2 regions of the Pontibacter actiniarum genome follow, and region 2 is predicted to be linked to the other one. Evidence: riboswitches for the same ligand, from Rfam matches in the RefSeq annotation. Region 2 holds a riboswitch; the other holds the start of a gene.
The links. A riboswitch is a leader RNA that binds a small molecule or an ion and turns the genes downstream of it on or off. The one in region 2 is predicted to bind cobalamin.
Positions count from the first base shown of each region.

Region 1: another riboswitch for cobalamin. It lies ahead of CA264_RS19200 (TonB-dependent receptor plug domain-containing protein); the one in region 2 lies ahead of CA264_RS15075 (acyl-CoA thioesterase).

Region 1 covers NZ_CP021235.1:4,448,424-4,452,839, reverse strand. The annotation lists gene CA264_RS19210 (GNAT family N-acetyltransferase) at 227-712, shown strand; gene CA264_RS19205 (DNA-3-methyladenine glycosylase) at 769-1,368, opposite strand; cobalamin riboswitch at 1,528-1,736, shown strand; gene CA264_RS19200 (TonB-dependent receptor plug domain-containing protein) at 1,844-3,760, shown strand; gene CA264_RS19195 (YncE family protein) at 3,783-4,416, shown strand, end outside.
Region 2 covers NZ_CP021235.1:3,524,795-3,529,210, forward strand. The annotation lists gene recG (ATP-dependent DNA helicase RecG) at 1-494, shown strand, start outside; cobalamin riboswitch at 1,186-1,380, shown strand; gene CA264_RS15075 (acyl-CoA thioesterase) at 1,614-2,015, shown strand; gene CA264_RS15080 (hypothetical protein) at 2,774-4,228, shown strand; gene CA264_RS15085 (acyl-CoA dehydrogenase family protein) at 4,382-4,416, opposite strand, start outside.

The DNA of each region.
Region 1 (4,416 bases), 920 kb from region 2:
CAGCCACAGCACCTGATGCTGTGGCTGGCTTCGTTTTCGCCCCTGTACGCCCTTTCTCCGAGCTATCATAACCCTACAGGGCTGGTGCAGCGGAAGGGCAGGCGGCATGTTAGCAGCTCAAAAAATAACATTGCCATCACACGCGCCGTGTAACAGTTGCTTCGGAATTAAACTATATTAGCTATTCTTTTCGAGTAGCAATCGGATTAAAGCAGCCATAAAACAGATGTTGGCAGGAATAGAGAACATAACAATTAAGCACCTGCACGAAGTGCCTGAGCATTTCGACACGGTAGCCAACTGGATCTACAACCAATGGTGGAAGAAGCCCGGCAATACGGAGGAGGTCGTAAAGGCGCCCCTGCGCGAGCACCTGCAGGGCAAGGGCTTTCCCGCCACGCTGATAGCACTGGATAAGGGCGTGCCTGTAGGGTCGGTGCTGCTGCTGGAGAGCGACGGCGTGGACGAGCTACCCGAACTGACACCCTGGCTGGCGGCCTTATACGTAGCCCCGCAGTACCGCAGGCAGGGCGTGGGGCCACAGCTGGTACAGGCCCTGGAGCAGCATGCCGCTCAGCTCGGCTTCGGGCAGCTATACCTGGTGGCAACAGACCGCGTCGATTTTTACCTGGACCTGGGCTGGCAGGTGCACTTAAAACTGGTCGGCAACACCGGCATCACCATCATGCAGAAGAGCCCCGGCAGACCTTAAGGCAGGCAAGCACTACACTAATTCTCTCCTATACTTCCCGCAGGTGACGGGAGCAACTACCGTTTTTTACTCACCCATTTGCTATCCTTCACCCAGAAGCGCCATGGCAGCAGCGCATCCTCACCGGCGTAGTCTATGCCAACGCGGGGGCCGGTGGCGATGCTTTCGGGGGGCAACGTTACATTTTTGTCTTCCAGCCAAATGGTACTGCCCGTTAGGTCGGCGCCGTAGAGCTTTTTGTCAATGCCCAGTGAGATGCTCAGCACACCGGGGCCGGCGGTCAGGTTGGGTTTTATACTTTGCATCCCCCGCCGAAGCAGCATCTCCTCCACCCCTACCTCTGGCTCTATGGCCCGCACGAGCACAGCATCGGCTTTATCTTGCTTGTTGGTGATGATGTTGAACAGGTGGTACATGCCGTACACCAGGTATACATAAGCCACACCGCCTTCGTGGTACATGATCTCGGTGCGGCGGGTGCGGCGGTTCATGTGGGCATGGCAGGCCCTGTCGTTCTCTCCGGCGTACGCCTCCGTCTCTACAATCATGCCGCCGGTCAGCATGCCGTCCACACAGGTGTACACGTACTTGCCCAGCAGTTCCTGTGCCAGCTGCACCACGTCCGGGCGGGTGTAAAATGATTTCGGGAGCTTCAAGTCAGTTATTCGTTTAGGGGTCTCGTATTCCGATACGGCCCATGAGCTTTTCTGTTGGAGTAGCTCCCATCCCTGCACCGATTAGCTTCCGGGCAAGGCTTCCCCCAGCCTCCCCTCCTCAGCCCTGATTTTTAATTTCTAATTGATAATAAAAATATCTAATTTTGCGCCCAGATTGGTGGCCGTAACTACTGCCGTGGTTATAGCCTTAAAAGGGAAGCAGGTGTAAGTCCTGCGCTGTTCCCGCAACTGTCATCTTCAAAAAAAGAGGTTAATCCAGAACCAACGGCCACTGTGCAGCACTTGCGGCATGGGAAGGCGGATTAACTGAAGAGAGCCAGGAGACCTGCCAGTCCGACATTTAATTAGTCGTATGCTTTCGGGTAAAAAGCTGCACGGTCACTGCTGCGTCTCTGCGTTTGCTGTTCCTGCCTTTCTACCTGCGGCATGCTTCGGGATATAAGCAAGACGTATTTTGGCTCAATTCTCTTTCCTGAATGTATGGCTTTGCGCCTGCCTGAGTGGCATTGCTACCAGCGCAGCGGCGCAACAAGACACTACGCAGCACCAGTTGCGCACTGTAGAGGTTTTCGGCAAGCCTGCCGAAGTGTTTGCCGCCGGCAGCCGCGTGGTGCAGGTAGACAGCACCTTTCTGAGCACCTACAGCTCCAGCTCACTGGCTGAGGCACTGCAGGCACGCTCCCCGATCTACTTTAAGAGCTACGGTGCCAGCGGCATCTCCTCAGTATCGTTTCGGGGGACAAACGCCTCCCAAACGGCTGTGCTCTGGAACGGCCTCAACATCTCCCCTGCCACTTTAGGCCTGACCGATTTCTCCACCCTGCCCCTCAGCGGCCTTGGCGAAGTGGCCCTGCAGCACGGCTCTGCGGCGGCTATGTATGGCAGCGGGGCCATCGGCGGGGCAGTGCTGCTCAACTCCCCCAAGTATAAAACACGTGGGCTGGGAGGCGACGTGAAGCTGGAGGCGGGTAGCTTTGGCCGGTACTTCGGCAGCGGCAGCATAGGGTACAGCGGCAGGAAGTTCTCCTACGGCCTCAGTGCCTACGGCCACATAACCGAGAATAACTTTAAGTTCAAAGACCTTAGCCGGTACAAAGCTCCGGAAGTACGGGAGGAGCATGCGGCGGTGGAGCAGCGTGGCTTTACCCAAGACCTGCGCTGGCACCTGTCCCCTAAAACAGAGGTGGCCGTGCACGGCTGGTACACTTTCTCCGACCGGGAGCTGCAGCCGGCCATGGGCTCGGCCAACACCAACTCCAGGCAACTCGACGAAAGCCTGCGCCTGATGGCAGAGCTGCAGCACCAGAGCCAACTGGGCCAGACAAGCGTGAAAGCGGCTTTCTTTAATGATTACCTGCACTTCACCGACCTTAGCAATAACTCCAAAGCAGAGGTGGGCACCTACCAGCTGCAGGCAGAGCAGACATACACCCACGGAGCGCGCTGGAGCCTGCGTGGCGGCGTGAACCTGCAGCGGTTTGTGGCAGAGAACGACGGCTATGAGGCGCAGGCAGACGAAAACCGCGCCGCCCTGTTTGCCCTCTTCCGCTACGACCCGGTGCAGCCGCTGCAACTAACGCTTAACCTGCGGCAGGCGCTGGTAGAGGGGTTTAACCCGCCGCCAACGCCCGCCCTGGGCTTCAACTGGAAATTCTTCAACAGCAATCGGCACCAGGTTTCCCTCAAGGGCAACACCAGCGGCAGCTACCGCGTGCCCACCCTCAACGACCGCTTCTGGGTTGGGGCAGGCAACCCGGAACTGCGCCCCGAGCAGGGCTGGAACCACGAGCTGGGCCTGCGCCACGTGCTGGTACAGGGCAACACGCTGTTGCTGCAGACCGAGGCCACTGCCTACTACATGCTGGTGGACGACTGGATACAGTGGGCACCGGGTGCAGGCGACGTATGGCGGCCAACCAACCTGCACAAAGTGGAGAGCAAGGGCGTTGAGGTCAGCACGACTGCCACGGCTACGCTGGCCGGGGTAAAGCTCAACAGCACGGCCGCTTATACTTACACCTCCTCTGAGCAGGTGGAGGTGTACGAGGGCAGCGGCGACAAAGGCAAGCAGCTCATGTACGTGCCGCGCCACAAGGCTATTTTCTCTACGGAGGCGGCCTACCGTAACTGGACGCTGCTTGGCAACCTGAACTATACCGGGCTGCGCTACACCAGCAACTCCGAAACCACCAGCCTCGACAGCTTCCTGCTCCTGCACCTGGCCCTGACCCGGAAGCTGCAGCTCGGGCAGAACTCGCTGCTGCTCACGCTCCGCTCAGACAATGTGACCAACGCTGCCTACCAGACCATGGTGTCCCGGGCTATGCCTCCGCGTGGCTATACCTTCAGCATTCGCTTTATCATCCCTTAACTTATACCATACTTAAACCATAATGAGAAAATTAAACTCTTTCCGCAGCTTTTTTCTGGCTGCCACGCTGGCAATCGGTTCTTTTGCCTTCAGCAGTTGCAACGATGACAACGACGGCCCAAGCGGTGCCTATGCCGAGGATGGCGTCTTTGTTGTAAACGAGGGTAACTTCACAAACTCGAATGCTTCTATTTCCTTCTACAACAACAATACAGCCCAGGTAGAGCAGCAGGTTTTCGAAACTACAAACGGTCGTTTTCTTGGTGATGTGGCTCAGTACATGACCATCTATGGAGACCGTGCCTTTATCGTGGTTAACAACAGCAATAAGATGGAAGTGGTGAACGCTGCCACGTTTAAAAGTGTGGGAGCAGTAGAAAGCCTGAATCAGCCGCGCTACTTTGCAGCGTTAAACAACGACAAAGGCTACGTTACAGAGTGGCTCAACTATGACCCGACCACCTTCGTGTACCCTACCGGCCGCATTTCCGTGGTAGACCTGAGCACTTACACCGTTACCAAAACCATCGACGTAGGCGTGCAGCCGGAGCAATTGGCCGTGGTAGGCGGCAAGCTTTATGTGGTAAACCAGGGCAGCAACACCGTTTCCGTTATCAACACAGCGACAGACGCGGTGGAGAAGACCATACCGGTGG
Region 2 (4,416 bases):
GCTTCGTGAAAAACGAGACACAAATCATGGTTGCTACCACCGTAATTGAGGTAGGCGTAAACGTGCCGAATGCCTCTGTGATGATTATAGAAAGTGCCGAGCGTTTTGGTTTGTCGCAGTTGCACCAGCTGCGTGGGCGTGTAGGCCGTGGTGCCGAGCAAAGCTATTGTATCCTTATGACAGGCTATAAGCTGAGCAAAGACAGCAAAACCCGCCTCGAAACGATGGTACGCACCAACAACGGTTTCGAAATCGCTGACATCGACTTAAAGCTGCGTGGCCCCGGCGACCTGATGGGTACCCAACAAAGCGGTGTACTGGACCTGCTCATTGCCGACCTCTCGAAAGACGCACCTATACTACAGGAGGCTCGTGCTGCCGCCCAGCGCGTACTAAACCAGGACCCGCAGCTGGAGCAACCAGAGAACATGAACATCCGCCGCCACATTCAGTCTCTGAGCGTGAATACAGTAAACTGGAGCAGAATCAGCTAGAGGAGCTCTGAGTCTCGAGTGCTGAGTGTTGTAAGAAGACAAATTTGTGAGCTGAAGAAGCAGGGCAAGTATACAATGCCGCTTACCAACTCCCCCACCTGGCGCAAGCGTCCGCTTGTGCCTCCGACTGCCTCTGTTTATACTTCCCCTGCTGGCGCAAGTCTTCAGACTTGTGACTTATTATGATGTTGAGTTTGTAACTCAACTCGCTTGTAAAGCCAAACGTGCTACTGCCCTGGCTAAACGTGTACCTTGCTGGCGCAAGCGTCCACTTGTGCCGTTGGCTGCCTCTGTTTTTGCATCTTCAACCTAGCTATTCTTTCTAGCTCCCGTTCATCCTCCAGCTCCCAAATACCTACTGGTTCACTTTATACTTTGGAGCGCTCATGCCCGCGAGGGCCCGTCTTCCCGCATCGCGCTGGGAGCTTTTCCTGCCGGGGGTAGGGGCCCTCTTACTCATGCCTCGGGCTACCTCGCTCGCGCTCGTCACCGGAAAAACTCATATAGGCGCTCAGCGGAAAGACTGGAAACGATTTCAGTAGCCAAAGCTGACGTGGCTCCTGCAAAGCTTTGTAGGAACAGGTCATGATCTGTCCGCGCGATGCCGCTCGCAATGAAACGTATACTTGTGCCCCGGCATCACAAATAGGCTGCAGTCTGAGATAATTGTTCCTCAATCCTGCAAAACCATTACCTTTACAGCGTTTGCGGTGCCTCACCCTTGCTTGGTGTAGGTTTAAAAAGGAACCGTGTGTGAATCACGGGCTGACGCGCAACTGTAAGTAACGCTGATTTGCTGCCACATAAGCCCATTGTCCGGGAGAAGGATGAGAAGGGCGGCAGCAAGGTTACAAGCCAGGATACTTGCCACAAACATCATAAACGCATGCTTTCGCGCCTAAAGCCTGTGGTCTGGGTAGTATAAACCTGCCGTAGCACTATTGCTGACGGCCCTGCTGTACTCCTGCTCCACCGCCTCTTTGTGCAGGCATGCCATACATAAACCATGTGCCATGCCGCAACCTAATCACAGTTGTACTTTATGCTGCCACCACAGCCCCGGCTGCCAGTCTGCTGCACCAGCGCATGCTATACTTCAGCAAATCAAAACGTATACTTATGAACTTACAAGAACGTATTGCCCAGTCCGAAACCCGCATCTTTAAAGCTGTTTTCCCGAACACCACCAATCACTACGACACCCTCTTTGGCGGCACCGCCATGCAATTGATGGACGAAGTGGCCTTTATCACAGCCACCCGCTTCTGCCGCAAAAGGGTCGTTACCGTGTCCTCAGACCGAATAGATTTTACGCAACCTATACCTGCAGGCACTATCGTGGAGCTAATCGGGCAGGTAACAAGCGTGGGCAACACCAGCTTAAAGGTACAGGTAGATATTTATGTAGAGGAGATGTATTCTGACACACGCATGAAAGCCGTTAGCGGCAGCTTCACCTTTGTAGCCATAGACGAGCACAAGCAGCCGGTTCAGGTCCTGGCCAAGGAGGCGCAAGCGTAAGGCATCACCAACCCCACGCTCTGTCTCGGGCTTGTTTACACCCCAAGTTCCACGAGAAACAATAGCCGCGGCCTAATACTGCGGCTATTTATACTTTCTCCCTTTACGAAAGCTGGTTTTCTATCAAAACGTAGTATATTCAGTAGTCCCGTGACGGTTAGCTGCCACAGCGACAAGAAGGGCAGAGTTTAGATGATACTGTCTCCGTTAAACTTCAGACAAAGATGTTTGCAAAGCAGCTAAACAATACTTTTCAGGGCCTTTGGTAGTATAAACAAAGCCTAACTTTACTCCCGCGCCAAAACCTCTACTCTACTGTCTGAAAAGGAAGTACGGCTTTACCAAATAACTCCTTTACAGGCGCCGCAGCTATACGAGGCTTTAATTATAGGAATTCATAAAGATAATTGCCCTGGGTTTACCCCTTCTGTCTTGCCTTACACGCTTTCTGTACTACCACAGAACTGAAAGCCTTTGTAAAAAGGATGAAGAAGAAAGCCGGGCAACAGGAGTTAGAGTTACAGCCAACGGCAAAGAGACGCTGTTAAAGGGAGGCTTGAAGTCGAAAAGAGGAAGCTTAATTAGGCTGGACGATGAGAGTGACAGGATAGGAAATAGGGCTGATGAAAAACAAACCCATCTCACCACCTACCTAGTATAGTATTTGGCTGCGCCATACCCACATCAGGCACAAGCCGTACTGTTAAACAATTAACACCTTGTGCCACCGTTTATCATTAATAAACTTTGTATTTACCGTGAAAAAGCATTTCATCCTACCGCTTTTGTTCCTGGGCCTGCTGTGCCAGCCACAGGCTATACTTGCCCAGTCTAAAACAAAGGCAGCAGTTGCGTTTAGCTACCAACCCGACGCGAGCGAAGACCACTACAACCAGCGCATCACCCACAAGTCTATACCAGTGGGGGCAGATGAGTTTGTGCTGCTAAACCGGAGCAGCGCCGGCAAGTACACACTGGAGAAATACACAGCAGACCTGAAAAAGCAGTGGACCGCTGAAATACCTTTGGCAGAGGGAGAAACCATAGATGCCTTTACAGCAAGCCAGGAGGCGGCCCTGGTGGTAACGCACCGGAAAGACGGCCAAAACCAGTTACTGCAGGGCCACCGCATCAACCTGAAGAGCGGCAAAAAAGAACAGCCGGTGGCGCTACTGCAAGCACCAGGCAAAGGCCGGCGTGCAGGCGTTTCTGTGTCCGCCGACGGCTCCAGGGTGCTGGCCTACCGCTTCCATACCGACAACAGCTTTCAGATACACGACATCAGCGGCACCTTGTATGACGGCAGCCTGCAGCAACTGCAGGAGGTACACTATAACCTCAACGACCTGGCCGGCATCCTGACAGCCGACATCCAGTTGGGCAACGACGGAACGCAGTACATAAGCTTGATTTCGGACCAGATGAACCGCCTGAGCGTGCGCCAGTATAAACCCGGCACCAGGGAAGCCAAGGTAATGTCGGTGCTTGTGGGGGGCGTGTTTGATGGCCAGAAAGTGTATATCCGCGACACCAGGTTTAAGCTGATGCCAAACGGCCTGCTTTATGGCGCGGTGCTCACTGCGGAGGAGAACGGCAACGGCTACCACAGCCTGAAAGCCGTGAAGTATGATTTCGAGAATGAGGACATGGTTTTTGCCGAGGAGTTTAAGTTTACCCCCGCCTATGTGCGCCAGGTAAACGAGCTGGATAAGAGCAGCAACAGCAGCAAGCTACAGGACATCTACCTCACAGACCTACTCCTGACCCCGGAGCAGCAGTTGGTGCTGATCGCTGAGAAGAAGTACACCGAAGGCGGTGAGAACGCCCCCTACTTCGCAAAAGAGCTGCACCTGTTCGCCTATGACCAGTTCATGAACAATGACTGGAACTCAGTGCTGATGAAGCAGCAACAGGCCCCTGCCTCCGAAGGTTTCTCCAGCATCTCCTACAGCTCCTACCTGAGCGGCAACACGCTGAACCTGCTTACGCTGGAAGAGCTAAACGGCAAGTATGATTTGTACCTGCGCCAGATAAACACCAGTAACGGTAACGCTACAGCCCCTAAAGCACTGGGGCTGAACATTGCCAAAGATAAGAGGCCAGCCTACGTTAAGGATTTTACAGCCTGGCTAGCCGACAAAGACATTGTAGCCGTTTTGCGTACAGGCAAAAAAGCCGACCAGCTACAGTTAAGCCATATCCAGGTTAAGTAAAGCACGATACTTCCCATAAAAAAAGCGAGGCTGCGGAGCCTCGCTTTTTTTGTTACTGTTGCGCTAAGCCGCCGTGGAAGAGCGCGGCAAGAACAAAAGCAAAAAGGCTGTTACCTGGGGTAACAGCCTTTCATAACTATAAATGGTCAGAAATTAATACACGTACTCGTTTGCCTCGATCAGCGTAG